4 regions of the Streptomyces sp. NBC_00569 genome follow, and region 3 is predicted to be linked to each of the others. Evidence: riboswitches for the same ligand, from Rfam matches in the RefSeq annotation. Region 3 holds a riboswitch; each other region holds the start of a gene.

Region 1 (7,611 bases), 980 kb from region 3:
CACGTGCGGCGCACGCCTGCCGGCCCCCGACAGCAAGCCGCCGGTCCTTCTCCTGCACGGTTTCATCGACAACCGCTCCGTCTTCGTCCTGCTGCGCCGCTCGCTCGCCCAGCACGGCCGGGACCACGTGGAGTCACTCAACTACTCGCCGCTGACCTACGACATCCGCACCGCCGCCGCGCTGCTCGCCCGCCACGTCGAGGAGATCTGCGAACGTACGGGCCACGACCGGGTGGACATCGTGGGGCACAGCCTCGGCGGCCTCATCGCCCGCTACTACGTGCAATGCCTGGGTGGCGATCTGCGCGTACGCACCCTCGTGTCGCTCGGCACCCCGCACAGCGGGACCACGGTCGCGCCGCTGATGGACGCGCACCCGATCGTCCGGCAGATGCGACCCGGCTCGACCGTCATCGAGGAGCTGTCGCGGCCCGCCCCCGGCTGCCGCACCCACTTCGTGAGCTTCTGGAGCGACCTCGACCAGGTCATGGTTCCGCTGGAGACGGCCTGCATCGACCACCCCGACCTGATCGCGCAGAACGTCCGCGTCACGGGCGTCGGCCACCTCGCGCTCCCCGTCCACCCGGCGGTCGCCGCCGGTATCCGCCAGGCACTCGACGCCGCGGAGGCGGAAGGAGCGCGCACCACCGACGCGGTGAATGGCCTGACGGTCGCCTGACTCCGGCCTGAACCTGCCCCCGGAACGGTCCCCGAACTGGCCAAACGTCGAACGATTCTCGAACGCAGGGCCAAGGCTCTGCCCACAGTCCGCCGAAAGACGGCCGAATGCCCGTTTCCTGCGAGCGGGAAACCTGCTGAAGATTGTCGTGCCCGCATACCGCCGGGTACAGTCACCGCACTGCTCTGGCAGCCCCTGTTGTCGAGGCGAAAGAGAAGTTGGTGAACGACCGTCACCCGTCGGGGACTCAGACCACCCCGGCCCCGGCTCAGGACGCCGACTACGCGCCCTACGCTGCATATGACCAGCAGAGCGCCCAGTACGGCGGCCACACCGGTTACGACGGCTACGCCACCGGCGGTTTTGCCGCCGACCCCCTCTTCGGCGACCTGCCCGGCGCGCAGAACACCGGCACGTACGACAACAGCCAGTGGTCGAACGGGGCGCACCAGACGCTGACGACGCAGGAACCCCAGCACCTCGACCCGTACGCGGCGCAGCAGCACGCCGTCGCGTACGGCACCGGCGGCTACGACACCACCGCTGTCTGGGGGACCGCCGCTCACGAGCAACTCGGCGGTATTCCGGCCCAGTCCGGACCGGACCATTCCGGCCAGTGGGACAACAGCGCCTGGGCCGACCAGACCGGGCAGTGGGACGCGAACGCCTTCGGGGCTCAGGCTCAGGGATTCACCACACAGGACGCGTTCGCCACGCAGACCTTCCAGGCACCGGCGGCCTTCGAGACCCAGGCGTTCGACGCGCAGGCCTATGAGACACAGGTCTTCGAGACTCAGGCCTTCGAGGCCCAGCCCTTCGCGACGCAGACCTTCGAAGCGCCAATCTTCGACACCGGCGCGTACGACGCCACCGCGTGGAACTCCGCGGGCGCCGAAGGTGACGACAGCGCCCCCGACGCCCGACACGACTACGGCCAACCCGAAGCTCCCGAGCCGGAGTTGAGCCACGACGACAGTCATCACGACAGCTACAGCGAGGGTCTCGACGACGTCGAGGAAATCGTCGCCCGCGACGAGCGGCCCGCCCCGTTCACGCCGGCCCAGCGCGCACGCTCCCGCCGCCGCTCCCCCGCCAAGCGCTCCGCGCTGCTCACGGTCGCGGTGCCCTCGGTGTGCGTGATGGGCGTCGCGGGAGTCGCCGCGGCCTCCGTCGGCGGGCTCGGCGGCGACGACAGCAAGGACACGACGGCGGCCTCCGCGCCCGACGCGACCGCGGTGAAGCCCTCCGTAGCCAACAACAAGCTCGACACCCAGCTCGCGGACCTCTCCGCGGACGCGGGCGACTTCGCCGACCGTGCGAGCCGCACCCAGGAACGTATCGACCTCAGGGCCAAGCAGCAGGCCGAGCGGAAGCAGGCGGCGGAGGAAGCGGCGCGCAAGGAGCGTCTGCGGCCCAAGTTCGTCCTCCCGGTCAAGCAGCGCGGGCTGAGCGCGTACTACGGGCAGGCCGGCATCAACTGGATGTCCGTGCACACCGGCATCGACTTCCCCGTCTCGTACGGCACTCCGGTGATGGCCGCGACCGACGGCACCGTCCGTACGCAGTGGAACAGCGCGTACGGGAACATGACGATCCTGACGGCGAAGGACGGCACGGAGACCTGGTACTGCCACCTCTCCAGCCACACCGTGATGAGCGGACCGGTCAAGGCCGGTGACGTCATCGCGCACTCCGGGAACTCCGGCAACTCCACCGGTCCGCACCTGCACTTCGAGGTGCGTCCCGGCGGCGGCTCGGCCGTCGACCCGCTCCCGTGGCTCCGCAGCCACGGGCTCGACCCGACGTAGGGCCGAGCCTCTCCCGGCAGCGGCCTTCCCTACAGCTTCTCCACCGGCGCGTACCGCAGCAGCAGGCGCTTCGGCTTGGGCTCGCCGAAGTCGACCGTGGCCTCCGCGTTCGCCCCCGTGCCCTTGACGCCGACGACCGTGCCGAGGCCGAACTGGTCGTGCGTCACCCGGTCTCCCACCGAGAGCGCGACGACGGGCTTCTCCGTCGCCCGGCGCGTGGCGAACGCCGGTGTCGAGCGCGAGCGCGACGACGAGAGGGACGCGGCGATGCCGCTCGTCGGCCCCGCCGACTTGACGGGCGCCATGGCACCCGTCCGCTTCCACTCCAGATGCGCATCCGGGATCTCCTCCAGGAAGCGCGACGGCGGGTTGTACGAGGGCTGGCCCCAGGCGCTGCGCAGCGTGGAGCGCGTCAGATACAGGCGCTCACGCGCGCGCGTGATGCCGACGTAGGCGAGCCGGCGCTCCTCCTCCAGCTCCTTGACCTGGCCGAGGGAGCGCATGTGCGGGAAGACGCCGTCCTCCATGCCGGTCAGGAAGACGACCGGGAACTCAAGACCCTTGGCGGTGTGCAGCGTCATCAGCGTGATGACACCGGAGCCGTCGTCCTCCTCGTCCGGGATCTGGTCGGAGTCGGCGACGAGCGCGACCCGCTCCAGGAACTCGGAGAGCGTACCGACGCTCGCCTCGCCCTCACCCTCGGCCGCGCCGTCCGCCGTCGCGCTCTCCTGCTCGAACTCCAGGGCCACGGCCGCGAGTTCCTGAAGGTTCTCGATGCGGGTCTCGTCCTGCGGGTCCGTCGACGACTGCAACTCGGCGAGATAGCCGGTCCGTTCGAGCACGGCCTCCAGGACCGTGGCCGGGCCCGCGCCCGACTCGACGATCGTGCGGAGGTCCTCCATCAGCGTGTTGAACCGCTTCACCGCGTTCGTCGAGCGGGCCGCCATTCCGTACGCCTCGTCGACGCGGCGCAGCGCCTGCGGGAAGGAGATCTTCTCCCGCTGGGAGAGCGCGTCGATCATCGCTTCGGCGCGGTCGCCGATGCCGCGTTTCGGCACATTGAGAATGCGGCGCAGGGGGACGGAGTCCTCGGGGTTGGCGAGCACCCGCAGATAGGCCAGGACGTCCCTGACCTCCTTGCGCTCGTAGAAGCGGACTCCGCCGACGACCTTGTAGGGCAGGCCGACGCGGATGAAGATCTCTTCGAAGACACGGGACTGCGCGTTCGTCCGGTAGAAGACGGCGACGTCGCCGGCCTTCGCGTCGCGCGCGTCCGTGAGCCGGTCGATCTCGTCGGCGACGAACTGCGCCTCGTCGTGCTCGGTGTCCGCGACGTAGCCGGTGATCTGCGCGCCCGCGCCCGCGTTCGTCCACAGATTCTTGGGGCGGCGGGATTCGTTGCGCTCGATGACCGCGTTGGCGGCGGAGAGGATGGTCTGCGTCGAGCGGTAGTTCTGCTCGAGCAGGATCGTCGTTGCGTCGGCGTAGTCCTCCTCGAACTGGAGGATGTTGCGGATGGTGGCTCCGCGGAACGCGTAGATCGACTGGTCGGCGTCACCCACGACGCACAGCTCGGCCGGCGGGAGGTCGCCCTCACGCGGCGGCTCGTCCTCCGCCCGGCCGCCGCCGGCCGTCCCCACCAGCTCCCTGACCAGCGCGTACTGCGCGTGGTTCGTGTCCTGGTACTCGTCGACCAGGACGTGGCGGAAGCGGCGGTGGTAGTGCTCGGCGACGTCCGGGAAGGCACGCAGGAGGTTCACCGTCGTCATGATCAGGTCGTCGAAGTCCAGCGCGTTCGCCTCGCGGAGGCGGGACTGGTACATCGCGTAGGCCTGGGCGAGGGTCTTCTCGAAGCCGTCGGCGGCCTGAGCCGCGAAGTCCTCCTCGTCGATCAGCTCGTTCTTCAGGTTCGAGATCTTGGCGCTGAAGGACTTCGGGGGGAACTTCTTCGGGTCCAGGTCGAGGTCGCGGCAGACCAGGGCCATGAGGCGCTTGGAATCGGCCGCGTCGTAGATCGAGAACGACGACGTGAAGCCGAGCTTCTTCGACTCGCGGCGCAGGATACGGACGCAGGCGCTGTGGAACGTCGACACCCACATCGCGTTCGCCCGCGGGCCGACGAGGGACTCGACGCGCTCCTTCATCTCGCCCGCGGCCTTGTTCGTGAACGTGATCGCGAGGATCTGGCCGGGGTGCACGCCGCGCTCGCCGAGGAGATACGCGATGCGGTGCGTGAGCACACGGGTCTTGCCGGAGCCCGCGCCCGCCACGATGAGCAGCGGGGAGCCGCCGTGGACGACGGCCGCCTTCTGGTTCTCGTTCAGCCCGTCGAGGAGCGCCGCCGGGTCGAGCGCCGGGCGCGGGGCGCCGTCCCGGTAGTACGCGTCCCTGGCCGGGGGCACGTCGAACTTCCCGTCGAACAGGTCGTCCGGAACGTGCTCCGGAGCCGTGTCGTCCTCGGGCGGCGGCGGGGCATGCTCCTCACTGGCCTTCGAAGCCGTGAGGTCCGCCAGGAAGCTGTCGTCAAAGAGGCTGCTCATCGCTCTACGAGTCTAGGCCGCCCCACTGACACCCACGGCCGCCCCGGAAACTTCCCCCCGACTTCGTGAACCCGGCCACCTCTCGTAGTGCGGGAATCACCTTCCGTGAGGGTTACCGGGGGTCACGAACAAGATTGACGAAGGTCACGAAAATGTATCGGGCATATCGAACATCAACCTTCACAGCAGCCACACGAGTTGGTTAGCGTGCTCCGCGGGCCACCCGTCCCCCCGCCGGCAACCGCGCCGCGAACGGGTCGCCCCCGCTGAGTTCAGTACGCCGAGAGGCATGGAACCGGGGACCCACGACCTTTGGGGTGAATCAGCCGACGACCCGTCAGGGTGCGGCCGTAGGGCAGCCTTCCGAATCTCCGCCCGAACCCGACAGCTAACCCGGTAGGCGGTCATGGGAAGGAGACGCGCCCCTTGGCGTCGCACCGCAAGCCGCGCAGCAGGACAGCCGGTCCCCGCACGGCCCCCGTCGTCGGAATCACCACGGCGGCCCTCACGTCCATAGCCCTGCTCTCGCAGAGCGCGACCGCCGCCCCCTCCGCGCCTCCGAAGCCGAGCCTGGAAGAGGTCCAGAAGAAGGTCGACACCCTCTACCACCAGGCGGGCGTCGCCACGGAGAAGTACAACGCGGCCAAGGAGCGCACCACCAAGCAGCAGAAGCGCGTCGGCGACCTGCTCGACGACGTCGCGCAGCGGACCGAGAAGCTCAACAAGGCCCGCCAGGAGCTCGGCACCTTCGCCGCCGCCCAGTACCGCACGGGCGCCGTCTCGGACACCGCGACGCTGCTCCTCGCCGACGACGCGCAGGACTACTTCGACCAGGACCAGCTGATGAGCCGGCTCACGAGCCGCCAGAAACAGGCCGTCGACGACTACCAGACCGAGCAGGCCGCCACCACGAAGAAGCGCACCGAGGCGGCCAAGAGCCTGGAGACGCTGACCACTTCGCAGGCCACGCTCAGGAGCACGAAGAGGGACGTCCAGCAGAAGCTCGGCGACGCCCGCGAACTCCTGTCGAAGCTGACCGCCGAGGAGAAGGCGCGCCTCGCGGCGATCGAGAAGAAGAAGCAGGAGGCCGCCAGGAAGAAGGCGGAGGAGCTGGCGCGCCAGCAGGCCGAGGCGGAGGCCAAGCGCAAGGCGGCCGAGGAGGCACAACAGAAGGAGAACCCGGGCACGGGCAGCGGTTCCGGCACGGGTACGGGTACGGGCTCCGGCAGCACCGGCAGCGGCTATGCCGCCAAGGCCGCGAAGGTCATCGCCTTCGCCGAGTCCCAGATGGGCAAGCCGTACGTGTGGGGCGCCACGGGCCCGGACTCGTACGACTGCTCGGGCCTCACGCAGGCCGCGTGGAAGGCGGCCGGCATCTCGCTGCCGCGCACGACCTGGGACCAGGTCAAGGTCGGAACGACCGTCACCACTGCCAACGCACAGCCCGGTGACCTGGTCTTCTTCTACGACGACATCAGCCACGTCGGCATCTACATCGGCGACGGCAAGATGATCCACGCCCCGAAGCCGGGCGCGAACGTCCGCGTCGAGTCGATCTACTACATGCCGATCCACAGCGTGGTGCGCCCGGCCTGACCGCCTTCGTGGGGTTACGTTCGGGCGGTGCGCGGCCCGAACGCAACCCCAGGTCCCGGACCCACGTGGTCCCAGCTCCCGCCGGCCGCCGGTGCCGCCGTCATGGCCACCGGCATCATCTCGGTCGGCCTGAACCTGACCGGTCACTCGGTGCTGTCCGGCATCTTCCTGGCGCTCGCAGCCGCCCTCTGGATCGTCCTCGCGGCGGACTTCGCGAGCCGGCTGGTGCGGGAGCACGACCGCTGGCGGTCCGAGGCCGACACCCCGCCCGCGCTCACCGCGGTGGCGGCGACGACCGTCCTCGGCACCCGGATCTCCATGTTCGGCTGGCAGACCCTGGCCGAGGCGCTCCTCGCCCTGGCCGCGCTCGTCTGGCCGGTGCTCCTGGTCAACGTCGTACGGCACTGGAAGCCGCGGATGCCGGGGGGCGTGTTCCTCGGCTGTGTCGCGACACAGGGCCTCGTCGTCCTGGCGGCGACGCTCGCGTCCGCGGTCGGCGCGCACTGGCTCGCGTACACCGGGATGGTGCTCTTCTGGGGCGGGGTCGTCCTGTACTGCCTCGCGCTGCTCCACTTCGACCTGCGCGAGGTGGCCCACGGCGCCGGGGACCAGTGGGTCGCGGGTGGCGCACTCGCCATCTCCGCCCTCGCCGCGTCGAAGCTCGTCGCGACGGGCCTGTGGAACGAGGACGACACGGACGTCCTGCGCACCATGAGCTTTCTGCTGTTCGCGCTCGATGCGGCCTGGTACGTCGTGCTGGCGCTGGCGGAGGTGCGGTGGCCCCGGCCGCGCTACGACGTGCGGCGCTGGTCGACGGTCTTCCCGCTGGGAATGACAGCGGCGGCGGCACTGTCCGTGGGCGCCGCCGCCGATGTGCCCTGGCTGAGAGGGCCGGGGCAGGTACTGGTGTGGATCGCGGTGGCCGTGTGGCTCGCCACCCTGATCGGGACGTTCAGGTCCCGGACACTCGCCTGACCCGGATCCCGGG
Region 2 (7,611 bases), 3.0 Mb from region 3:
ACCACGAAGAGGATCGAACCGAGCACCGCGGAGAGCAGGTTCACCCGTACCGGTGTCCCGTGCTTCTCGGAGATGCGGCCGAGCCACGCCGGTCCCGCGCCGTCCGCGCAGGCGACGGCCTGCGCGCGGTGGGCGCCCATGGCCCAGGTGACACCCGAGGTCAGCAGGCCGATGATCAGGCCGGCCGCGGCGACCCCGCCGAAGACGGAGCCGAGGCCGGTGAGGGTGACCGTGCCGTCGGCCGCGATCGACCCGCCGTAGACCGTGAACACGGCTTTGCAGGCGTCGATGAAGCCGCCGAGGCTGCCGATCTCCTTACTGGGCAGCACGAAGAGGATGCCGAGGATCGGGCCGCCGTAGAGGAGCACCGCCGCGAAGCCCGAGCGCAGGATCGACAGAGGGATGTCGCGCCGCGGGTTCGTCATCTCCTCGGCCGCGGAGCTGGGCAGTTCGAAGCCGACGTAGTTGAAGATCAGGACCGGGACCAGCGCCACGAATCCGGCGTATGTCGGGACGAACTCACCGGCGGGCAGCGCGTGCACGCCGTGCTGGACGGCGAACACCACCACGGAGACGAGGAAGAACCCGAGGAGCACGATCCGGGCGACGGCGCCCGCGATGGGCACCCACTTGCCGATGCGCACGGACTGGACGACGGCGAGCGCTCCGCCCCAGATGAAGACGAGGCCGGCGGCGTACTTCCAGAATCCCGGCAGCGGGGTGAAGAACTCCTCCCACGTGGTGAGGGCGATGATGCACAGGCTGCCGCCCACCCAGACGGGGTTGGAGATCCAGTAGAGGAGCTGGTTCACTCCGGCGACGAGCCTGCCGAAGGCCAGGCGCGTCCACACGTAGGGGCCGCCCTGCACGGGGAAGGCCGAGCCGAGTTCGGCCACGAGCAGCCCGTACGGGAGGAAGAACGCGAGGGCGAGGATCGCCATCCAGGTCAGGCCCTGCGGACCCTGGGCGGCCACGGAGCCGATCGTGTCGAGGCCGACGAGGGTGCAGATCAGGAAGAACAGCACGTCGAGCCTGCGCAGGTCCTTCTTGAGCCGGGAGCGCTGCTCACCCCAGCCCTCTGACAGGTCAGGCAGGTCGGGTGCGTCCTCGGCGGACGGCTCGGTCGGCGGTATCGGCGGCGCTTGGGTCACGGGGAAACTCCTGCTGCACGGCGGGGCACGGGGCGTGACGGTTGTTCTCGGACTGTGCTGCGACTCTTCTTGTGACGGTGCCGCGACCGGCTCCCCGGTCGCTCTATTGACTGAACGGCCAGTCAGTAAGCGAGACTGTGACGGGCACCACTGGGCACTGTCAAGAGTCGTGCACGAGGCGTTCGCGCCGGGTTCGCGACTCGGCGCCCGCCGCCGGCGCCCGTGTGTAGGGTTACCGCGTGGCAAGAGTGCGGTTGAGCGTGGCCGAGCGGCGCGAAGAGTTGCTGCGGGCCGCCATCGAGCAGATCGAGGCGCGGGGCGTGGCAGCCGTGCGCATCGCCGACGTCGCCGCAGCGCTCGGGGTGAGCAACGCGCTGGTTCTGTACCACTTCTCGACGAAGGAAAAGCTCGTCTCGGCCGCGTTCGCGCACGCCGCCGAGGGCGACCTGGCGCATCTGCGCAAGCTGCTGGGCAAGCGCACGACGGCTCTGCGCCGGCTGCGCTCGGCCGTGCGCTGGTACGCGCCGACCGGGCAGGCCAAGGGGTGGCGGCTGTGGATCGAGGGCTGGTCCGCGGCACTGCGCGAGCCCGCGCTGCGGGAGGTGACGCGCGACCTGGACAAGCAGTGGAAGGCGGCGCTCACGGAGGTCGTCGCGGAGGGCGTGGCGGCGGGCGAGTTCCACTGCCCGGACCCGGCGGGCGCCGCACTGCGCCTGACGGCGCTCCTCGACGGTCTCGCGGTACAGATGACCGCGTACACGGGGACGGTCTCACGGGCCCGCATGCAGGAGTGGGTCGACGACGCGCTCGCCCGCGAGCTGGGACTCGAGCGCGCGGACCTGACGGCGACGGCCGGCTGACCGCGCCGCGACGTCGGGCTCCCGAGGGGGCCGAGGTGCGACCCCGGAGAAACAGCGCGGGGGAGCCGCCCCCAAGGGCAAGCTCCCCCATGACGCGTGCGGCTCCCGTCAGAGCGGCAGCAGATCCGGCCTCTTCGCCGCCACGTGGTCGCCGGACGACTCGCCGCGCAGCCGTCGGCCGATCCACGGCACCAGGAACTCCCGCGCCCAGTGGATGTCGTCGCGCCGCACCTCCAGCGTGCCGCGCGGCGGCTGCGCCGGCCACGGCTGGTCCGGGTCGGCCGGCACCTCGACGCCGAGTGCCTGCCCCGCCCGCAGCGCGACCCGCGTGTGCCCCTCGGGCGAGAGATGCAGCCGGTCGTCGTCCCAGGCACGGCGGTCCTGGACGGTCTTGAGGGACCACAGGTCGAGCACGGGGCAGCCGTAGCGGTCGGCGACCGCGCGCACATGCCCGTTGTACGTCGCGATCTTGCCGCGCAGATGCTTGAGGACCGGGACGTCCCGGGTGTCGAAGCCGGTGGTCACCATGACCGTGCCGACGGCGGAGGTCAGCCGGGCCACGGCCTTCTCGAAGCGCTCCGCGACGTCGTCGGGGTCGGTGCCGGGGCGGATGATGTCGTTGCCGCCGGCGGCGAAGGTCACCAGGTCCGGGGCGAGTTCGACGGCTCGCGGGAGCTGGTCCTCCACGATCTGGTCGAGGAGCTTGCCGCGCACGGCGAGGTTCGCGTACCGGAAGGAGTGCTCGGGGGTCCGGTCGTCCAGGAGGACGGCGAGACGGTCGGCCCAGCCCACGAAGGCCCCGTCGGGACCGGGGTCCCCGACGCCTTCGGTGAAGCTGTCCCCCACCGCCGCGTAGGACCGAATCGTGCCGCCGCTGAGTGATCTCGATTCGTTTGCCACGACCACACATCTTTCACCCTGCGATGTGACCTACGCGACCGTAGGCAGGGGTTGACGGGTGGTGATATAGCCCACCCGGTCAGTTTCGAGATTTGAGGAATACGACGGGGACACGTGAAGGGGCGGGCCCGGAACCGGACCCGCCCCTTCACGTCACACCTCGCCCTCAGCGAGACACCTTCACGTCACACCGTCAGGGTCGGGGCGACGTCACAGCGTCGAGGTCAGAGCGAGACACCGTGCGCACGGAGGTACGCGGCCGGGTCCACGTCCGAGCCGTAGCTCGGGGTGGTGCGGATCTCGAAGTGCAGGTGCGGGCCCGTGACGTTGCCGGTCGCGCCGGAGAGGCCGAGCTGCTGGCCCACGGTCACGGTCTGCCCGGACGAGACGGAGAGGGACGACATGTGGGCGTACTGCGAGTACTTGCCGTCGGCGTGGTGGATGACGACCTCGTTGCCGTACGCGCCGTCAAGACCGGCCGACACGACGGTGCCCGCGGCTATGGCCTTGATCGGGGTGCCCGTCGGGACCACGAAGTCGACACCGGTGTGGTAGCCGCTGGACCACATACTGCCCGCGGTCTTGTAGGCCGTGCCGATGGAGGCGCTCTGGACGGGCAGCGTGTAGCCGGCGCCGGTGGCGGCCTTGGGCGCGGAAGCCTGCGTGACGGGGGCCGCGGCCTTCTGGCCGATCGTCAGCTTCAGGCCCGGATGGATCAGGGACGGGTTGTCGCCGACGGCCGAGCGGTTGTCGGAGTAGAGCTTCTTCCAGCCGCCGCTGACGTTCTGCGCGGCGGCGATCTTCGAAAGAGTGTCCCCGCCCTTGACGGCGTAGGTCTTGGCAGCGGCGGGAGCGGCCGCGGCCTTCACGACCGAGTGGGCGGCCGCGGGAGTCGCGGCGTGGGCACCGGTGGCACCCAACAGCGGCAGCGCGAGCGCGGCGCCGCCCACGCCGGCGACGACGATCGTGCGGGCGAAGCCCTGGGACTTGGGACGGCGGTGCTTACCCTTCGCGGGCATGGGGGGTTCCTCTCCGTCGCCTGCGAGGTGAGCTGTCGGGTTCGGACTGGAGCTGCCCGGCCGCGCCCGTTTCGGGCACGGCTTCACCCCGAGCCGTTCCGGTGTCCCGGAATCGGCGGTCTACCTGGGTCCCCCGCTCCTGCCGAGCACGGATCGATGTGCGGTTTCCGGGCGGCGGCAGGATGAGGCGGTCCGTCCGGATTGCGCTGAACGTAAGCGAGCGGAGAGCGCGGGGACAAGCCGCGAATTCCCCTGGCCATTCCGGTTCTTGATCCTTGAATGATCCTTTCCGGAAAAGGCCGTCACGCTCCGTCGATTCGCGATCTTTGCAAGTGCGATACCTGCTGGAAATTCATTCGGGCCCGTCGCCACACACGGTCACCGCTATGACCCTGCTCACCTATCGGCCACCATATGGCCTCATTTCGGGGTTAGTTATCTCGTAACGCCCTATTGCCTACTTACCTGCTTATTTCGGGCATTCAGCACGCAATCGCCGGCCTCTTCTCACATGGTTGCCCCCGGCAGCCATGTCGTATCGTCGAAGGCGCCCGCAGGCGAGCAGCGCCGCGGTCGACCGGGAGGAGCCCCCGTGACGCAGCAGGTCCCGTCCACCGAGCCCGAGTTGGCCGGAGTGCGCAACTTCCGCGATGTCGGTGGTCTCCCGACCGTGGACGGCCGACGGGTCAAGCAGGGCGTGCTGTTCCGCAGTGGTCACCTCGCGCACGCCACGGATGAGGACGCCGCGTTCCTCTCCTCGCTCGGGCTGCACACGATCTTCGACTTCCGCAACGCCGCCGACCAGCGCCTCGAAGGCCCCGACGTCACGCTGCCCGGCGTGCGGAACGTGAATCTGCCGCTGACCGACCCGGCGGACGGCGCCGAGTTCTGGCAGATGGTCCGCGACGGCAACCTCGACGACCTGCGCGCCGCCCTCGCCGAGGGCCAGGCCGCGAACCGCATGATCACGTCGTACCGGGCGATCATCACCGAGCGCACCGCCGAACACAGCCAGGTCCTGCACTCCCTCGCCGAGGACAGCGTTCCGGCACTCATGCACTGCGCGGCCGGCAAGGACCGCGCGGGTCTGTCGATAGCGGTCACGCTCCTGGCCGTGGGTGTGGAGCGCGACGCCATCGAGGCCGACTACCTGGAGTCGAACGCGACGCACCGCCGCTACAAGGTCCACCGCAGCAGCGCCTCGAAGGACGCGATGTCCCCCGAGGTCATGGAGCTGCTGAGCCCCCTGTTCGACGCCCGCGCCACGTATCTGGCGGCCGCCTTCGAGCAGGTCGAGCAGACCTGGGGTTCCACCGACCGCTACCTGGAGGAAGGCCTCAAGCTGACCTCCGCCGGGCGCGAGCGGCTGCGCGAGCGCCTCCTCGACTGAGTCGACCGACGCTCACCGGCCGCTGGGGGCGTCACCCGCGCGACGCCCCCAGCGTGAACAGCAGATAGATGAAGCCCGCGACGAGGTGCCCGGCGAAGACGTAGACGAGCAGGCGCACCCAGATGCCGCGCGGGAGCTTGTCCTCTATGTCACGCCGTGCGGGCCGGCGCTGCGGCTCGGTCATGTCGTCCGGTTCTGCGTTCATCGAAGGCCTCCCTGGGGCTGGTCGCCGCCGCCCGTCGCCGGGCCGAGACACAGCGCGGCGGACGGGCTCTGCAGCAGGGTGTGTACGAAGAGGAGCTCGGCGCCGTCGCGGTCGGCGGCGGCGATCCGGTGCGGGGTGAGCGAGTCGAAGTGCGCGCTGTCCCCCGGCGCGAGCGCGTACGCGGTGTCCCCGAGGCGCAGCCGCAGCCGCCCTTCGAGGACGTACAGCCACTCCTCACCGGGGTGGACGCGCACGATGTCGCCCTGGGCGCCGAACGGCACATGCACGCGCAAGGCCTGCATGCCGCGCCCTGGGGCGCCCACCTGCCGGTAGATCCAGCCGCCCGCCTCGGTGGGCTCCATGGCGCCGGAGCGCACGACGGCGTCCCTGTCGGCGGGCGTCTCCCCCAGGAGCTCGGAGACCGTCGTACCGTAGGTGCGGGCGAGGGCGAGCAGCATCGGGAGCGAGGGCTGACGGCGGCCCGTCTCCAGACGCGAGAGGTGCGCGGGCGAGAGCCCGGCGGCGCGGGCCGCGGCCTCCAGGGTCAGGGCGGCGCGGCGCCGGAGTTCACGCAGCTGCGGGGCGACGGCGGGCAGCTCCGTGGGTTCCGGAGCCGGCTCCGGAGGGGCAGGGCTCATACCGTTGATTGAGCCAGAGCCGTGCCTCTGGGGCAAATTTATTGCCCCAGAGGCAAACGGCTTTGAGGAGCGCCCCTACGAAGCGGTCAGCGGTTGGCGACCGCCTGCTTCACCAGCGTCTTGCCGAAGTCCCACATCAGCCCGCCACCCGAGTGCGCGTCGTCCATGACGGCGGTGAACGCCTCGACGAAGCGGTCCACCTCACGCTCCCCGATGATCAGCGGCGGGATCAGCTTGATGACCTCCAGGTGGTCGCCGGAGACCTGCGTGAGGATCCGGTGCTTCTGGAGCAGCGGCACGACGACCATCTGCGCGAAGAGACCCTTGCGCGCGGCCTGGAGCATCGTCCAGCGGCTGCGCAGCTTCAGCGACTTCGGCCGCCCGAACTCGATGCCGATCATCAGGCCGCGGCCGCGTACGTCGCTCAGCAGCTCGTAGCGGTCGACGAGCGCGGTGAGCCGGGCTTTGAGGAGCTCACCGGTGGCCCTGGCGTTCGCGACGACCTCCTCGTTCTCCATCACGGAGAGCACGGCGAGCCCTGCGGCCATGGCCTGCGCGTTCGAGCCGAAGCTGGCCGAGTGCACGAGGACGCGGTCCATGGACGAGTAGACCTTTTTGAAGATCCAGTCCTTGCCGAGGGTCGCGCCGACGGGCACGTAGCCGCCGGAGAGCGCCTTCGCCACGCATACGAGGTCGGGTGCGACGCCGTCCTCGTGCTGGTAGGCGTAGAAGTCGCCCGTCCTGCCGAGGCCCGTCTGCACCTCGTCCGCGATGAGCAGAGCCTTGTGCTGGTGGAGCAGCTCCTGGGCGGCGCGCAGATAGCCGGGCGGCGTCCCGTGGACGCCCTTGCCCTGGATCGGTTCGACGATCAGCCCGGCCACGTCGCCCTTGGCGAGCTCCACGCGCAGGGCGTCGAGGTCACCGAGCGGCACCGCCGTGTCCGGCAGGAGCGGCGCGAAGCCGTCCCGGAATCCGGACTCGCCGTTCACGGACAGGGACCCGGTGGTCAGCCCGTGGAAGGCGTGACCGCAGTACAGGACCCTGGACCTGCCCGTGGCGTACCGGGCGAACTTCAGTGCCGTCTCGACGGCCTCCGTGCCGCTGTTGCCGAAGAAGACCCGGTCCAGGTGCGGGCTGTGCGCGAGGAGCCGTTCGGCGAGGAGGCCCGGCAGCGGCTGGCAGTCGAAGCGGGTGAGGTCGGCGAGCGAGGCGTCGAGGACGTCGTGGAGCGCCTTGCGGACGACGGGGTGGTGCCGGCCGAGGCCCATCACGCCGAACCCGGCGAGCATGTCCAGGTAGTCGTTGCCGTCCTCGTCCCAGAAGTAGGCGCCTTCCGCCCGCTCGTAGACCTTGTCGAAGCCGATGGTGTGCAGCATGCGCGGGAGCTGGTGGTTGAGGTACTTGGCGTGCAGCTCGTAGCGCTCGGCGCCGCGGTCGGCCAGGAGTCT
Region 3 (7,611 bases):
GAGGCGCGCGCGGTCATCCAGATCGGCATCGTCATCGGCGGCGCCGACGGCGACTTCGACAAGACCGAGCAGGCCGTCGTCCGCGAGGCCTGCCTGATGCTCGACCTGCCGCCGCACGAGTTCGACCTGTAGGGGGACAAGACGAAGGCCCGGAACCATTGGTTCCGGGCCTTCGGCCTTCAGTAGCGGGGACAGGATTTGAACCTGCGACCTCTGGGTTATGAGCCCAGCGAGCTACCGAGCTGCTCCACCCCGCGTCGGTAAACACGACTCTACGCCATTGCGGCGACAGAACGCGAATCGGTTGCCCAGGGTTCCGAGATCCGCCGCCCGGAACCCCTTTCACCCGGTCGGTCCCACCGGGTCGCCCGCCGCCCGTCCGGGGTGAACCCTGGGGTCGGGCCCGATGACGTGCGCAGACACGGGACCGACGCGGACGGTGGCGGGAGACGAGTGGTGGGGCAGCGAGGAGGAGACGGGCGGATGGCGCAGCAGGGCCTGTCCCGGGCCCGGTTCTTCGTACGCCTGCTGCCCGCGCTGCTCATCGTCGCCGGGGCGATCTACGACTACGTCACGCTGTCGACGTTCACCGGCGTGCCCCTGTTCACCGCCGCTCCGCTCGTCGCGGCCCCCTTCTTCTCGCCCCGCGGCACTTTCCTGACCGGCCTCGCGACCGTCGCCGTCGTACTCGGGGTGCATCTCAGATACACCCGCAGTTACGACGCCGACGCCATCACCGAACTCGTCACGGTCGCCACCGTCGCCGTACTCGCCTGTGTCATGAACCGCATCGTGCGGCGCGGCAGCGAGCAGCTCACCTCCGTGCGCCAGATCGCCGAGGCGGCCCAGCGCGCCGTCCTGCCCGAGCCCGCCGAGCGCATCGGCGGCCTGGAGATCGCGGCCCGCTACGAGGCCGCCCAGGAGGGGGCCTTCATCGGCGGCGATCTGTACGCGGTGCAGGACACCCCGCACGGTGTGCGGCTCGTCGTGGGCGACGTCCGCGGGAAGGGCATGGGCGCGGTGTCCGCCGTGGCCGTGGTCATCGGCGCCTTCCGGGAGGCGGCCGAGCAGGAGGCGACCCTGGAGGCGGTCGCGCAGCGCCTGGAGCGGGCGCTCGCGCGGGAGGGGATGCGGCGCAACGGCCTCGACGAGTTCGAGGGCTTCACCACGGCCGTGCTCGCCGAGATCCCGCACGGCAACGGTCTCGTACGCGTCATCAACCGCGGCCACCCGGAGCCCCTGCTCCTGGACGGCGACGGGGCGCTCAAGGTCCTGTCGGCGCCGGAGCCCGCGCTGCCGCTCGGGATGGGGGACCTCGGCACCTGGCCCGACCGCGCGTCCGAGACGGAGTTCCCGAGCGGGGCGACGCTGCTGCTCCACACCGACGGTCTCTCGGAGGCGCGCGACGCGCAGGGCACCTTCTACGACCCGGCGGCCCGGCTCGCGGGGCGAATGTTCCCAGGGCCCGATCCGCTGCTGGCCGCGCTCACCGCCGAGGTCCGCCGGCACACCGGGGGCGGCACGACGGACGACATGGCGCTGCTCGCGGTGAGGCGGCCGTGAAGCAGCCGTGAAGCAGCGGTGAGGGCCGCCATCACCTTATGTAGTCGAACGGCGTCGCTGCGCATAACATTTGACAAACCGTCAGATGGGCGACCCGTTCCGACGGCGGGTCAACTCGCCCGATTCCGCCCGCTCGTGCCCCGATAAGTCCAGGCCAAAGGCGTTAACGATCAGTCGGAACGGCTTGGAATCGGGCCCCGGTGTCTATTAACGTTCGATAACGCAGCGCGGTCGTCCCAGCCGTCACAAGAGATGGCTCCGTGCGCACGCGCCTAATCCCGCAAGGGAGCCGGGGAACCACCAACTTGGGGTGAATCGGACGTCTTTCCTTGCGGAAGGCGTCGGTAGGAGACCTTCCTGCTCCGAACCCGTCAGCTAACCCGGTAGGCGAGAAGGAAGGAAAGGAGCGCGCCCCAGTGGCGTCCAACCGGCCTGCCCCAGAGTTCTCCTATGCGCCGATCGACGAAGAGTTCGGCGAAGCGGACGAGCGGACCTGGGAGGAGTGGAACCCCACCGAGGAGTCCGTCCGTCCCGTACGCGGCAGGCACCGCGTGGCCAAGCAGCGCGGCGGTCTCGCGCGCAGCTCCACTGTTCTCGGTGTCGGCGTGATCGCGGCCGTCGGCGCGGGCGGCATCGCCACCGCGCAGGGCGGCAAGCCTCCCGTCCACATCTCGATGCCCGACCTCTCGGCCGTCAAGGACTCGCTGCCCGACGCCAAGTCCCTGCCCGGCGTGGGCGCGCTGATATCCGACGTCTCCGGAGATGACGACGAGTCCGGCACCAGCGCGACCCCGCTGACCGGCGCCGGCATCTCCACCGCGGACGCCCGGCAGGGCACGACCGCCGGTGAGGCGCTGCGCGCCCGCATCATGCAGCAGGCCGAGCAGCAGCAGGACCAGGCCGTCGACGCCGAGGCCGCGGCCGCCGAGGAGGCCGCCGCGAAGAAGGCCGCCGAGGACGCCGCCAAGGAGCAGGGCGCCGCCGAGGCCAAGGCCGCCGCCGACAAGAAGGCGGCGGAGGAGGCCGCGAAGAAGAAGGCCGAGGCCGAGCGCCTCGCCGAGCTCGCCAAGAGCTTCACGCTGCCGGTCGCCTCCTACACGATCACCGGCACCTTCGGTCAGCCCGGCTCGATGTGGTCCTCCGGTTACCACACGGGTCTCGACTTCGCCGCTCCGACGGGTACCCCGCTGAAGGCGATCCACTCCGGCACCGTCAAGGAAGCCGGCTGGGCGGGCGCGTACGGCTACCGCACCGTCCTGGAGCTGCCGGACGGCACCGAGCTCTGGTACTGCCACCAGTCGTCCCTCAACGTCAGCGCGGGCCAGAAGGTGACCAGCGGCGACGTCATCGGCCGCGTCGGCGCCACCGGCAACGTGACCGGGCCGCACCTCCACCTGGAGGTCCACCCCGGCGGCCAGGCGACCGGGGTCGACCCCGCGCCGTGGCTGCGCTCCAACGGCCTGACGATCTGAGGCTCGCCACCCTCCGAACCCCGGCGGTCCTGACGGCGACCCCCCGACGTCAGGGCTGCCGGTCCGGCGTGCCCGGAATATCTTGATCCATTTCGGTGTTGTGACAGGCCATGACTTCTCTTCGCACGCTTGGCTCGTCAGACCTCGAGGTGTTCCCGCTCTCCCTCGGCGGCAATGTGTTCGGCTGGACCGCCGACGAGGCGCAGTCCTTCGCAGTGCTCGACGCGTACGTCGCCGCGGGCGGCAACTTCGTCGACACGGCCGACGCGTACTCGGCGTGGGTTCCGGGCAACAAGGGCGGCGAGTCCGAGACCGTCATCGGCAAGTGGCTGGCCGCGCGCGGCAACCGCTCCGATGTCGTCATCGCCACCAAGGTCGGCGCCCACCCCGACTTCAAGGGCCTGTCCGCCGACACCATCAAGTCCGCCGCCGAGGAGTCCCTGCGACGCCTCGGCACCGACTACATCGATCTCTACTACACGCACTTCGACGACCCGTCCGTGCCGGTCGAGGAGATCATCACCGCCCTCGACGAGCTGGTGACGGCCGGCAAGGTGCGCGCCATCGCCGCGTCGAACCTGACCCCGGAGCGCCTCCAGGAGTCCCTGGACTTCTCCGACCGCGAGGGCGTCGCCCGCTACGCGGCGCTCCAGCCGCACTACAACCTTGTCTCGCGCGACACCTACGAGGGCCGGCTCCAGGAGGTCGCCTCGCGCAGCGGTCTCGCGGCCGTTCCGTACTACGCCCTGGCGGCCGGGTTCCTGACGGGCAAGTACCGGCCGGGCACCGAGGTCGACAGCGCGCGGGCCGAGGGCGCGGGCCGGCACCTGCAGACCGAGCGCGGTGTGCGCGTGCTCAAGGCGCTCGACGAGGTGGCCCAGGCGCACGACGCCGAGGTCGCGACGGTCGCCCTCGCCTGGCTCGCGTCCCGCCCGACGGTGGCCGCCCCGATCGCGTCCGCCCGGACCGTGGAGCAGCTGCCGGCGCTGGTGGCCGTGGCCGACCTGGAGCTGACGGACGCGGAGCTCTCGAAGCTCACGGAGGCGTCCGCCTGATCCACAGGCGCTCTCAGTAGCGGTACGGGTTGTGGGCGTGGGGCGCGTTGTGCGCGGGGAACTGGGCGACCGGCCCCGCGTACACCGGCCCCGCGTACATCGGCGGCACCCACACGGGAGGCGCGGTGGCGCGGGACGCGTAGGCGAGGGCGGGGCGGGCCGCGTGGCGCCGCGCCCACAGCTCGTCGAGCAGCTCCCGCTCCCGTACGACATAGTCCGTGCCGGCCCGGCCGCGCCGGCCGCGGTGGCGCAGGAGCGCGAGTGACGTCGCGTACTGCTGGTACTGGGCGACGACCTTGGCCGTCTCCTTGCCGCCGTGGTGCTGCGCGAACTCGCGGGCCAGGCGGCGGGCGCGCATCGAACCGAGGGCGAACGGCTCGTCCGGGCCGACCCAGCCGGCCACCGCGTACGCGGGCAGCTCGGAGCGCACGGTGCGCAGTTCGCGCTGGCGGGTCCCGATCGCGAGCCAGGTCAGCAGCCCGAACGCGGGCATCATGAACAGCGCGTAGACCCCGAAGAACCCGAACTGGCCGAACGCCGACGAGCCGTTCCACGTGGCGTGCATGCCCATCGCGAGCAGCAGTCCTGCGATGGGCAGCAGGACGCGCCGCACCGGCCCGCGGCCGGGCGCGGTCCACGCCGCGACACCGAAGCCGATGCCGGTGAGCACCGTGAACAGGGGGTGCGCGAACGGCGACATGACGATGCGTACGAAGAAGGTGGCGGCGGTCACCGAGGCGATGCCGGTGCCGCTGTTCAGCTGGTCGGTGCCGAAGGCGTTGCCCAGATAGAGGATGTTCTCCGTGAACGCGAAGCCGGTGGCGGTGACCCCGGCGATCACGACGCCGTCGACGATCCCCGTGAAGTCCCGTCTGCGGAACAGGAAGATGAGCAGGACGGCGCAGGCCTTCGCGGACTCCTCGACGATGGGCGCTATGACCGTCGCGCCGAGGGTGTCGGCGTTCGCGGGGTCGGCCGAGTTCGTGGCGATCCAGTGGGTCGCGAAACTGTTCGCGACGATCGCGATGAGCGCGGCGGCGCAGGCGCCCCAGGCGAACGAGAACAGCAGGTTCCGCCAGGGGCCGGGCGCGACCCGGTCCAGCCAGCGGAACGCGGCTATCAGCAGCGGGACGGGCAGGACCGCGAGGCAGAGCCCGACCAGGAACCCCTCGGTGCCGGTCTGTTCGCGCACGAGGGCGAGGATCACCAGGCCGGAGAGCGCGAGGAGCGAGACGAGCACCCAGGCGTGCACCGCCTTCCGCTCCCACCAGCGTGGATGCCGCAGCGTCCCGGCCCCGGGAGGGCCTGCTCCGGGCTGCGCGTCCGGAAACGCATTCGGATACGAGGGATAGGTCGCCACAGCGTTGACCCTAACGAGCGACGGGCCGGGCCGCGACGGGGTGTCAGTCCGTGGCGGTGACCGGCGGGGACTGCGGTGCGTGCTCCGCGCGCAGGAAGAGCAGGTCGTGAACCACATGGCCCTTGTCCAGGCCCTGACCCTCGAAGCGCGTGAGGGGGCGGAACGCGGGCCTGGGCGCGTATCCGCCGTCGGCCTGCGTGTTCTCGTAGTCCGGGTGTTCGGTCAGGACTTCGAGCATCTGCTCGGCGTACGGCTCCCAGTCGGTCGCGCAGTGCACCAGTGCGCCCGGCTTGAGGGGGACCTTGGCGAGGCTGAGGAACTCCGGCTGGATCAGGCGCCGCTTGTGGTGGCGCTTCTTCGGCCAGGGGTCGGGGAAGTAGACGCGCAGCCCGTCGAGGGAGGCCGCGGGGAGCATCTCGCGGAGCAGGATGATCGCGTCGCCGTTCGCCACCCGTACGTTCGTCAGGCCGTTCCGCTCGGCGAGGCCCAGGAGGTTGCCCTGGCCCGGGGTGTGCACGTCGACCGCGAGGATGCCGGTGTCGGGGTCGTCGGCGGCCATCTGCGCCGTCGCCTCGCCCATGCCGAAGCCGATCTCCAGGACGACGCGCTTCCTGCCGTCGAACAGCTCGTCGAGGTCGAGGACGCGCTGTCCGTCGATGTCGAGACCCCACTGGGGCCACAGCCGCTGGAGGGCGTCCGCCTGGCCGGTCGTGACACGGCTGCGGCGGGGCTGGAAGCTGCGGATGCGCCGCTCGAAGTGCGAACCGGCGGGGTCCGGCGCGGGCCCGTCGGGAAAGCGCGGCTCGCCCTTTGCGCGTACGGGACCGGAGGCTTCGGAACCGGGGGCCTCGGGGGTGTGGGCTGCGGGGGTGCGGGGTGACTCAGACACAGTGAGGCGATTTTAGACGCCGGGTCCGGCCGGGGCCCAAGCCCAGGACCCTCGGCTCAGGTCCCAGGCTCAGGGACCGGGGGCAGGGCCTGGGGTCGGGGCTCAGGGTCCAGGTTCAGGGACCGGGGGCAGGACCCGGAGCCGGAGCTCAGGGCCCAGGCTCAGGACCCGGAGCCAGGAGCCGGAGCTCTGGGGCCAGGTTCAGGGACCGGGGGCAGGGCCAGGGGTCGGGGCTCTGGGTCCAGGTTCAGGGACCGGGGGCAGGGCCCTGAGCCGGAGGTCAGGGCCCAGGCTCAGGACCCGGAGCCAGGAGCCAGGAGCCGGAGCTCTGGGTCCAGGTTCAGGGACCGGAGCTCAAGACCCGAGCGCGGCCAGGGCCCGCCGGGCGACCTCCCGGCCGATCGGGAGCGAGGCCGTCGCCGCGGGGGACGGCGCGTTCAGCACATGCACCGTGCGCGGGGCCTCGCGGATCAGGAAGTCGTCGACCAGGGTCCCGTCCCGCAGGACCGCCTGCGCCCGGACGCCGGCGGGCGCGGGCACCAGGTCGTCCGCGGTCACCGCGGGCAGCAGCCTGCGCACCGCCGACGTGAAAGCGTCCCGGGACACCGAGCGGCGCAGTTCCCCGGCCCCGTACCGCCAGTGCCGGCGCGCGATCCGCCAGGATCCGGGCCAGGCCAGCGTGGCGCCGAGCTCGCGCGGCCTGACCGTCGACCAGTCGTAGCCCTCGAGGGCCAGCGCGGGCACCGCGTTCGGTCCGACGTGCACGCTCTTGTCGATGCCGCGCGTGAGATGGACGCCGAGGAAGGGGAACGCCGGGTCCGGCACCGGGTAGACCAGGCCGCGCACCAGCTCGGGGCGGGCCAGCTCGAAGTACTCGCCCCGGAAGGGGACGATCCGCATGCCGGGGTCGTCCCCCGCGAGCCGGGCGATCCGGTCGCAGTGCAGCCCCGCGCAGTTCACCAGGACGCGCCCGCGGACGATGTCCCCGGCGGCCGTGCGTACCGCTACGCCACGCTCCGCCCGGCGGTCGATCTGCACCACCTCCGCGCCGTACCGGATGTCCGCGCCCGAGGCCTCGGCGAGATACCGGGCCACGGAGACGTAGTCGGCGATGCCCGTCGTGCCCACGTGGATCGCGGCGAGGCCGCGCACATACGGCTCGTACTCGCCGATCTGGGCGGGGCCGAGCTCCCGCACCGGAATCGCGTTCTCCCGGCCGCGCTGGACCAGGGCGTGCAGGCGGGGCAGCTCGTCGCGCTCGGTGGCCACGAT
Region 4 (7,611 bases), 2.8 Mb from region 3:
ACGTCGCCCCGCGAGATCCCGTCCGCCACGCGCGCCGTGCACAGCGTCGCCGCCAGCGTCATGTAGCCGCCGGTCAGCGCCTTGCCGACACACATCACATCGGGCGTCACCGACGCGTGCTCCGCGGCGAACAGCGCTCCGGTCCGGCCGAACCCCGTGGCGATCTCGTCGAACACGAGGAGCACGTCGTGCGCGTCGCAGGCCTCGCGCAGGACCCGCAGATACGCGGGGGAGTGGAACCGCATCCCGCCCGCGCCCTGCACCACGGGCTCCACGATCACGGCCGCCAGCTCATGGGCGTGCCGCCCGATCAGCTCGTGCAGATGATCCGCGTAGGCCTGCTCGTACTCGGTGGGCGGCGCGTCGGCGAACACGTGCCGCGGCAGGGCCCCCGACCACAGTTCGTGCATGCCGCCCTCGGGGTCGCAGACCGCCATCGGCTGCCAGGTGTCGCCGTGATAGCCGCCGCGCCACGTCAGCAGGCGGCGCTTCTCCGGCCGCCCGAGGGAACGCCAGTGCTGGAGGCACATCTTGATGGCGACCTCGACGGACACCGAGCCCGAGTCGGCGAGGAACACATGCTCGAGTCCCTCCGGCGACATGTCGACAAGACGCTTCGCGAGCCCGACGGCGGGCTCGTGCGTGAGCCCGCCGAACATGACGTGGCTCATCCGGCCGAGCTGGTCGCGCACCGCCTCGTTGAGCACGGGGTGGTTGTAGCCGTGGATCGCCGACCACCACGACGACATCCCGTCGACCAGCTCGGCGCCCTGACCGTTCTCACCGCCGTCGCCGGCCAGTCGCAGCCGAACCCCGGCCGCCGACTCGACGACCAGCGGCTCCTGCCGCCCCGGCATCGGACCGTACGGATGCCAGACGTGCCGCCGGTCGAGGTCGAGTAGCTCCGGCACGGGCAGCCCCGACACCGCGGGCCCGGGCCGCTCAGGCATTGGGCGCGAGATCCGTACCGGCACCCCGGCGGCGTACGGCGACCAGGTCCGTGCGCGCCTCGGGGACCTCGGCGACCGGGGACTCCGCGGCTTCTTCGTGGGAGCCGCAGCCCTCACCGGAACCGCAGGCCGAAGCCGCGCCGGAACCGCATGCGGCATGCGCGCCGGAACCGCAGCCCGCTTCCGCGTCGGAACCACAGGGCCCGCCCCGGTGCTCGGGCAGCGTCACCTGGTCGGTGCCCTCGACCTCGAACCCGGCGTCCGTGATCATGTCCAGGTCCGCCTTGCCCGCCTGGCCCTCACTCGTCAGGTAGTCGCCGAGGAAGATGGAGTTGGCGAGGTGGAGCGCCAGCGGCTGCATCGAGCGCAGGTGCACCTCCCGGCCGCCCGCGATCCGCACCTCGACGTCGGGGCAGACGAAGCGGACCATCGCGAGGATCCGCAGGCAGCGCTGCGGCGTCAGGTTCCACTCCTTGGCGAGGGGGGTGCCCTCGAAGGGGATCAGGAAGTTGACCGGCACCGAGTCCGGGTCGAGTTCGCGCAGCGAGTAGACGACGTCGACCAGGTCCTCGTCGCTCTCGCCCATGCCCGCGATGACCCCGGAGCACGCGGACAGACCGGCCGCGTGGGCCTTCTGCACCGTGTCGACACGGTCCGCGTAGGTGTGCGTCGTCGTGATGTCGCCGTACGTGCCCTCGGAGGTGTTGAGGTTGTGGTTGTACGCGTCGGCGCCGGCACCGCGCAGCCGCTCGGCCTGGCCCTCGGAGAGCAGACCGAGGCAGGCGCACACCTCGACGCCCTCGTTCTGCTCCTTGATCGCGCCGATGGTCTCCGAGACACGGTCGACGTCGCGGTCCGTCGGGCCGCGCCCGGACGCCACCAGGCAGACCCGCTTCGCGCCGCCCGCGACACCGGCGGCCGCGGCCTTCGACGCCTCGTCGGGCTTGAGCCACGTGTACTTGAGGATCTCCGCCTTGGACCCGAGCCGCTGCGAGCAGTACGAGCAGTCCTCGGGGCACAGGCCCGACTTGAGGTTCACCAGATAGTTGAGTTTCACCCGGCGCCCGAACCACTGCCGCCGCACCTTGCCGGCCGCGGCCACCACATCGAGCAGTTCGTCGTCGGAAGTCGCCAGAACGGCGAGCGCTTCTTCGCGGCTCGGCAGCTCGCGCCGCAGCCCCTTGTCCACCAGCGTGTTCAGCAGGTCCATGGCCCGATCCTGACCTACGTGCCCTGCTCAGGCCAAGGAGGCTTTGCACAACTCTGCCGGTTCGAGGTGTGGGTATTGCCACACCCTGGGTGGCTGGATGTCCCGCTAGTGTCTGTGCACTGCCTACAAAACTGTCTACAAAGCGGCAGTGGGCACGGGACAGCACACCCCACTCGAGAACCGGTCGCTCGACGGCCGGGCGGAGGGACTCACATGGCGGGATCGCCGTTCGGCTGGATCGACGAGCAGGAGCGCGTGCGTCGCGGCGCCGGACTCGTCCGCACGTTGCGCCCCCGCCCGTCGTCGAACCCCCTCCTCGATCTCGCGAGCAACGACTACCTCGGCCTCACGCGCCACCCCGAGATCACCGGAGGAGCGGCGGACGCGGCGCTGCGCTGGGGTGGCGGCGCCACCGGCTCGCGGCTCGTCACGGGCACCACGGAGCTGCATGCCGAACTCGAGCGCGAACTGGCCGAGTTCTGCGGTTTCGAGGCGGCGCTCGTCCTGTCGTCCGGCTACGCCGCGAACCTCGCCGCCGTGACCGCTCTCGCCCCGCACGGCTCACTGATCGTCTCGGACGCGAGCAACCACGCCTCCCTCATCGACGGCTGCCGGCTCGCCCGCGGCGCGACCCAGGTCGTCCCGCACGCCGACCCCGACGCCGTCCGCAAGGCACTCGACACGCATCAGGGACCGGCCGTCGTCGTCTCGGACTCCGTCTTCTCGGTGGACGGCGACGCCGCTCCATTGGCCGAACTCGCGGGAGTGGCAAGGGAGTTCGCGGCAGGCCTGATCGTCGACGACGCGCACGGACTCGGTGTGCTCGGCGACGGTGGCAGGGGCGCGCCGCAGGCGGCGGGGCTCTCGGGCGCCGACGACACCGTCGTCACCGTCACCCTCTCCAAGTCGTTCGGCAGCCAGGGCGGCGCCGTTCTCGGTCCGGCCCGGGTGATCGACCATCTCGTCAACACCGCACGGACGTTCATCTTCGACACGGGCCTCGCGCCCGCGGCGGCCGGCGCCGCGCTCGCGGCCCTGCGCCTGCTGCGCCGTGAGCCCGAGCGGGCCGAAAGGGCCCGCACCGTGGCCTCTTCGCTGCACGAACTCCTCACGGCCGAGGGCCTCCAGGCCGTACGGCCCGACGCAGCCGTCGTCTCCGTGCGCGCGCCGTCCCCCGAGGAGGCGGTGCGCTGGGCGGCGGACTGCCGCGAAGCCGGCCTCGCCGTCGGCTGCTTCCGTCCCCCGTCGGTGCCGGACGGCATCTCACGGCTGCGGCTGACCGCCCGTGCCGACCTGACCGGCGATCAGATCGCCGAGGCCGTACGGGTGATCAGCCGCAACGCTCCCGACTCGGCGTTCACCGCAACGAGTTGAGGAACCCCTCCCACGCGGAGGGCGAGAACAGCAGGGCGGGTCCGGCCGTGCGCTTGGAGTCGCGCACGGCGAGGAGTCCGGCCGCAGGGCCGCGGTGCAGGGGAGCCGTCTCGACGCAGTTGTTCATTCCGGTGCTTCGGCTGCTTCGCCGCCATGGCGCGTCGTGCAGAGAGGTGCTGGGAACCGCGGCGGATGGTACGTACCGAGGCAGTGCTGACATGGTGCCTCCTTACGTGCGTTCACTGTCCGGAGGGCGGTGCGCTCCGGCGATCCCGGCGATGAAATCCAACGAGTCCCCGGGCGAAAGTGCGTGGATCCGAAGGGTTTCGAAGGCGTCCGTGTACGCCTTGAGGTCTTCTTTCCGCTCGAGGTAGAGGCTACTCGTCAAATGGTCGAGAACTACTACGTCGAGATCAGAAGTGTTCGGAAATGAGAACACAACGAAAGGGCCGGTCAGTCCGACATGCTCCCCCGCGGCGAACGGCAATACCTGAAGCCGCACATGGGGAAGCTTCGCCACGGCGGCCAGCTGACGCAGCTGCTCCGCCATCACCCGAGGACCGCCCACGGAGCGCCGCAGCACCGCCTCGTCGAGCACCGCGCTGAGCCGGAGCGGGGACGCGGAACGCAGCACGTCCTGCCGGGCGATCCGCACCTCGACCAGGGCGTCGACCTGCCCGTCCGGCAGCCCGCCGAGCGCGGCCCTGGTCACCGCACGCGCGTAGTCGGGCGTCTGGAGGAGGCCCGGCACGACGGACGTCTCGACCGTCCTGACCCGGCACGCCTGCGACTCCAGGCTGATGAAGTCCCGGTAGGCGGGCGGCAGAAGCTCCCGGTAGGCGTGCCACCAGTGCTGGCCGCCGTCGTCCCCCGACCCGGTCAGCGCGACCAGCAGATCCCGTAGGCCGGGGTCCGCGACCTCGAACGCGTCGAGCAGAAGGCGCACGTCCGACGCTTTCACGCCGCTGCGCCCGGTCTCGATACGGCTCACTTTCGACTGGTGCCAGCCGACGAGCCGGGCCGTCTCGCCACTTGTGAGCCCCGCGCGGGCACGCAGTGCGCGCAGTTCCGCGCCGAGCCTGCGGCGGCGCACCGCCGGACCGTGTTTCATCCTGTCTCCTCGGACCTGTGGCCCGGCTCCTTCCGGCCCGGCGGATCGGTGTTCTGAGGCGACGGTAGAGGAAGTCGGCGGTGTACGCCCAAATGCGGTCCACCGAGGCAGAGTTCACCGCTTCGAGCGACAGATATATGCATATCTCGGGGGATCGGCTCCACGGGCCGGGCGGTAGTGGCACTCTGGCGCGAAGCACCAGTCCGGGGGTCGCCTCGAGTCATCCGCCATGTGTCGGATTCAGGCCCCGGCGAAAAAAGGGACGACGTCGCCATGGCAGATCACCAGGAAGCATCCGTCACTCTGCCGAGCGATCCCGCCTCGGTCTCCTCGGCCCGCACCTATGTCGGCGACGTACTCGCCGAATGGGGCATGCCGCGCGACGCGGAAACGGCCGACACGGTCCGGCTCATCGTCTCCGAACTCGCCACGAACGCCGTGATGCACACCCGCGGACAGTCGCCCGTCTTCACGGTCGACGTGCAGCTGGAGCGTGACGAACATCTGCGCATCGGCGTCACGGACAGCCACCCGCGCTACCCGAAGCGGCTCCCGGCCGCCGTCCAGCAGGACAACGGGCGCGGCATGGTGATCATCCGCTGGCTGACCGCCGAGTGCGGCGGAAGCCTGTCGGTCAGGCCCACCCCCGAAGGCGGCAAGACCGTATGGATCGCCCTGCCGTGGACGGTCCCTGTCCAGCAGGTGTGAGGGTCGGCAGGGGCGAAGGCCAACAGGAGGAAGTCCGGCAGGTATGAACGCGGCTACGGGGGCGGAGTGCCCGTCCCCTCTTCCTGTGCCCGGGTGAGCGAGCGCCGCGCCAGACGCGGCAGCACACCCCACAGGCCCGCGCAGACCGCGAACGTGCCCGCTCCCGCCGCGATTCCCGCCGCCCGCCCCGCCGTGACGTCCACGACGAGCAGCACGGACCCGGCCAGGGCGAGCGCCAGAACGCTCAGGCCGGCGGTGGCGAGCCGCGAGGACATCTGCACGATCTGCGGCTTGACACCGCGCCGGAACAGCGCGCGGTGCAGCGCCGCGGGCGCCGTGAGCAGCGCGGCGGCGAGCACCGCGAGCAGCAGCGTCGCGATGTAGGTCGCGCGCTGCACGGTGTCCAGCGACGGGAACCGCGCAGTGAACGCCAGCGTCAGCAGGAACGCGAAGAGGATCTGCACGCCCGTCTGGGTGACTCTCAGCTCCTGGAGCAGCTCGCCGAAGTTCCGGTCCGCGCGCTCCAGCGGCGTCTCGTGCCGGTCCCGGCCTCCGCTCGGCGGGCCCGGGTCGCGTGGGGCGTCCTCGTCGCCTGCGGTTCGGTCCTCGTCCATACGACCACGAGTACCCCATTGCGCGGTTCCGAGGCGGCCCGGGCGGGCGTGACACTCTCCGGTGCCTGGCGGGTCCCTGGAGCTCCCGGGGACCCGCCAGGCTGCGCTAGCGCACGCGCCCGTACCAGACGCGCTTCGTCCAGATCCGCTCGAGCCGCACCACGGCACCGGTCTTCGGCGAGTGCCAGATCCTCCCCTTCCCGGCGTAGATGCCGACGTGGTAGACGCCGCGGCCCGAATGGAAGAAGACGAGGTCACCGCGTTTTCGATGGGACGCGGAGACATGGCGGGTCTTGTTGTACTGCTGGGCGGCGGTGCGGGGCAGCTTCTTGCCCGCGGCCTTGAACGAGTAGAGCGTCAGGCCCGAGCAGTCGAACGTGCGCGGCCCTGTGGCGCCCCACCGGTAGGGACTTCCCTTCTTGGAGGCCGCGATCTGGAGTGCTTTCGTCGCCGGTGGTGCGGCCTCCGCTTCGGGCGCGGCTCCGGGCACCAGCAGGCTGCCACCCGCTACGGCGAGCGTGAGGGCCGAGGCGGTTCCGGCCCGGGCGAGCAGCGACGGGACACGATTGAGCGCAGTCATGCGCAACCCTTCGTCAGCCGCCTGTGAAGGATGACCTGTCGGATTCGGGCTGGCGAAGTTGCCCGGCCGCGATGTGCGGCTTCACCCCAAGGACCGGCCCGGAAAACAGCTCCGGCGGCCCGTCGTGCTCGGGTCCTCCACTCCTGCCGATCCACTTCTGTCGACCTGGCATCCGTACGGCGGCAGGACTCGGCGTCCGCACGGACCGCCCCGCCGCGGTGGCGGGGGCTTGTCGTCGGAAGGGATCTTCACGCACGAACGGCGCGAATGCAGCGCCGAATCGGCGTTGAGTGAGTGTCCTCACGGCTGGCCTGTTCGGGTGGACAGCGCACGTTTCCACCCCGTCGTCGGGGTCCCGACGACGCCCGCACCAGCAGCGGAAGGCGGAATCCCGGACTTCGCGTAGGCGTTCCGCGCAACTTTTCCGGTTCGCATGTGCGGGTGCCGGCTACTCCGTATGTGGGTACCTCTTCTGGTCCGTTTCGATCCGGGACCGGACAGTTCGCATCGGATCGCTTCGGTCTCGAACGCACCGTCAATTGACCGGCTCCGGTGGAACTGTGACCCGTTGTGCCCTTCTTTCTCCGTCCAGGACCCGCAAAGCCTGGGCGAGCGTCGTCGCGTGGACCTCGCTCTCGCCCCGCTGATGCATGAGCGTCAGAGCGTCCCTGAGGGCCGTCGCCCTGCCGACGAGTGCTTGCGCAGCGCGCAGTCCGCCATATGTGTGGTTGCTTCTGGCCGGGTTGATCCTGCCGAGCAGGTCGACCACCTCTAGATAGCGGTCGAGGAGGTCGCACTCGGCGCGCGTCAGCGCGGGCAGCGGGGGCAGTTCGGGCGGCAGCATCGTCGGCTCACCTGGCGCCGGGGGCCGAACCGGACGTCTTGCGGTTGCCGATGACCCGGTCCACGAGCCCGTACTCCACGGCGTCCTGGGCCCGGAGGATCGTGTCCCGCTCGATGTCGGCGGCGATGCGCTCGCGGCTCCGACCGGTGTGCCGTGCGAGCAGTTCTTCCAGCTGGGCGCGCATCCGCACCAGTTCACGGGCCTGGATCTCCAGGTCGCT

What was found. Region 3 has a riboswitch for cyclic di-AMP ahead of OHO83_RS24420 (M23 family metallopeptidase). Riboswitches for the same ligand answer to the same signal wherever they lie in the genome.
Region 1: another riboswitch for cyclic di-AMP. It lies ahead of OHO83_RS19845 (C40 family peptidase); the one in region 3 lies ahead of OHO83_RS24420 (M23 family metallopeptidase).
Region 2: another riboswitch for cyclic di-AMP. It lies ahead of OHO83_RS11100 (M23 family metallopeptidase); the one in region 3 lies ahead of OHO83_RS24420 (M23 family metallopeptidase).
Region 4: another riboswitch for cyclic di-AMP. It lies ahead of OHO83_RS36835 (C40 family peptidase); the one in region 3 lies ahead of OHO83_RS24420 (M23 family metallopeptidase).

The regions. Positions count from the first base shown of each region.
Region 1 is NZ_CP107783.1:4,436,421-4,444,031, forward strand. Features, by position in the region: gene OHO83_RS19830 (lipase family alpha/beta hydrolase) at 1-679, shown strand, start outside; gene OHO83_RS19835 (M23 family metallopeptidase) at 901-2,487, shown strand; gene pcrA (DNA helicase PcrA) at 2,517-5,027, opposite strand; cyclic di-AMP (ydaO/yuaA leader) riboswitch at 5,296-5,445, shown strand; gene OHO83_RS19845 (C40 family peptidase) at 5,454-6,623, shown strand; gene OHO83_RS19850 (tellurite resistance/C4-dicarboxylate transporter family protein) at 6,726-7,598, shown strand.
Region 2 is NZ_CP107783.1:2,427,054-2,434,664, forward strand. Features, by position in the region: gene OHO83_RS11085 (APC family permease) at 1-1,151, opposite strand, end outside; gene OHO83_RS11090 (TetR/AcrR family transcriptional regulator) at 1,391-2,011, shown strand; gene OHO83_RS11095 (SGNH/GDSL hydrolase family protein) at 2,120-2,911, opposite strand; gene OHO83_RS11100 (M23 family metallopeptidase) at 3,136-3,930, opposite strand; cyclic di-AMP (ydaO/yuaA leader) riboswitch at 3,935-4,096, opposite strand; gene OHO83_RS11105 (tyrosine-protein phosphatase) at 4,523-5,320, shown strand; gene OHO83_RS11110 (DUF6126 family protein) at 5,352-5,525, opposite strand; gene OHO83_RS11115 (helix-turn-helix domain-containing protein) at 5,522-6,163, opposite strand; gene OHO83_RS11120 (aspartate aminotransferase family protein) at 6,250-7,611, opposite strand, start outside.
Region 3 is NZ_CP107783.1:5,411,920-5,419,530, forward strand. Features, by position in the region: gene OHO83_RS24405 (tellurite resistance TerB family protein) at 1-132, shown strand, start outside; tRNA gene OHO83_RS24410 (tRNA-Met) at 184-257, opposite strand; gene OHO83_RS24415 (PP2C family protein-serine/threonine phosphatase) at 484-1,563, shown strand; cyclic di-AMP (ydaO/yuaA leader) riboswitch at 1,823-1,968, shown strand; gene OHO83_RS24420 (M23 family metallopeptidase) at 1,980-3,035, shown strand; gene OHO83_RS24425 (aldo/keto reductase) at 3,146-4,090, shown strand; gene OHO83_RS24430 (PrsW family intramembrane metalloprotease) at 4,104-5,450, opposite strand; gene trmB (tRNA (guanosine(46)-N7)-methyltransferase TrmB) at 5,494-6,339, opposite strand; gene lhgO (L-2-hydroxyglutarate oxidase) at 6,694-7,611, opposite strand, start outside.
Region 4 is NZ_CP107783.1:8,167,073-8,174,683, forward strand. Features, by position in the region: gene OHO83_RS36800 (adenosylmethionine--8-amino-7-oxononanoate transaminase) at 1-950, opposite strand, end outside; gene bioB (biotin synthase BioB) at 943-2,160, opposite strand; gene OHO83_RS36810 (8-amino-7-oxononanoate synthase) at 2,374-3,534, shown strand; gene OHO83_RS36815 (DUF397 domain-containing protein) at 3,518-3,754, opposite strand; gene OHO83_RS36820 (helix-turn-helix domain-containing protein) at 3,764-4,645, opposite strand; gene OHO83_RS36825 (ATP-binding protein) at 4,919-5,353, shown strand; gene OHO83_RS36830 (DUF6328 family protein) at 5,407-5,967, opposite strand; gene OHO83_RS36835 (C40 family peptidase) at 6,074-6,547, opposite strand; cyclic di-AMP (ydaO/yuaA leader) riboswitch at 6,551-6,728, opposite strand; gene OHO83_RS36840 (hypothetical protein) at 7,083-7,391, opposite strand; gene OHO83_RS36845 (ATP-dependent Clp protease proteolytic subunit) at 7,399-7,611, opposite strand, start outside.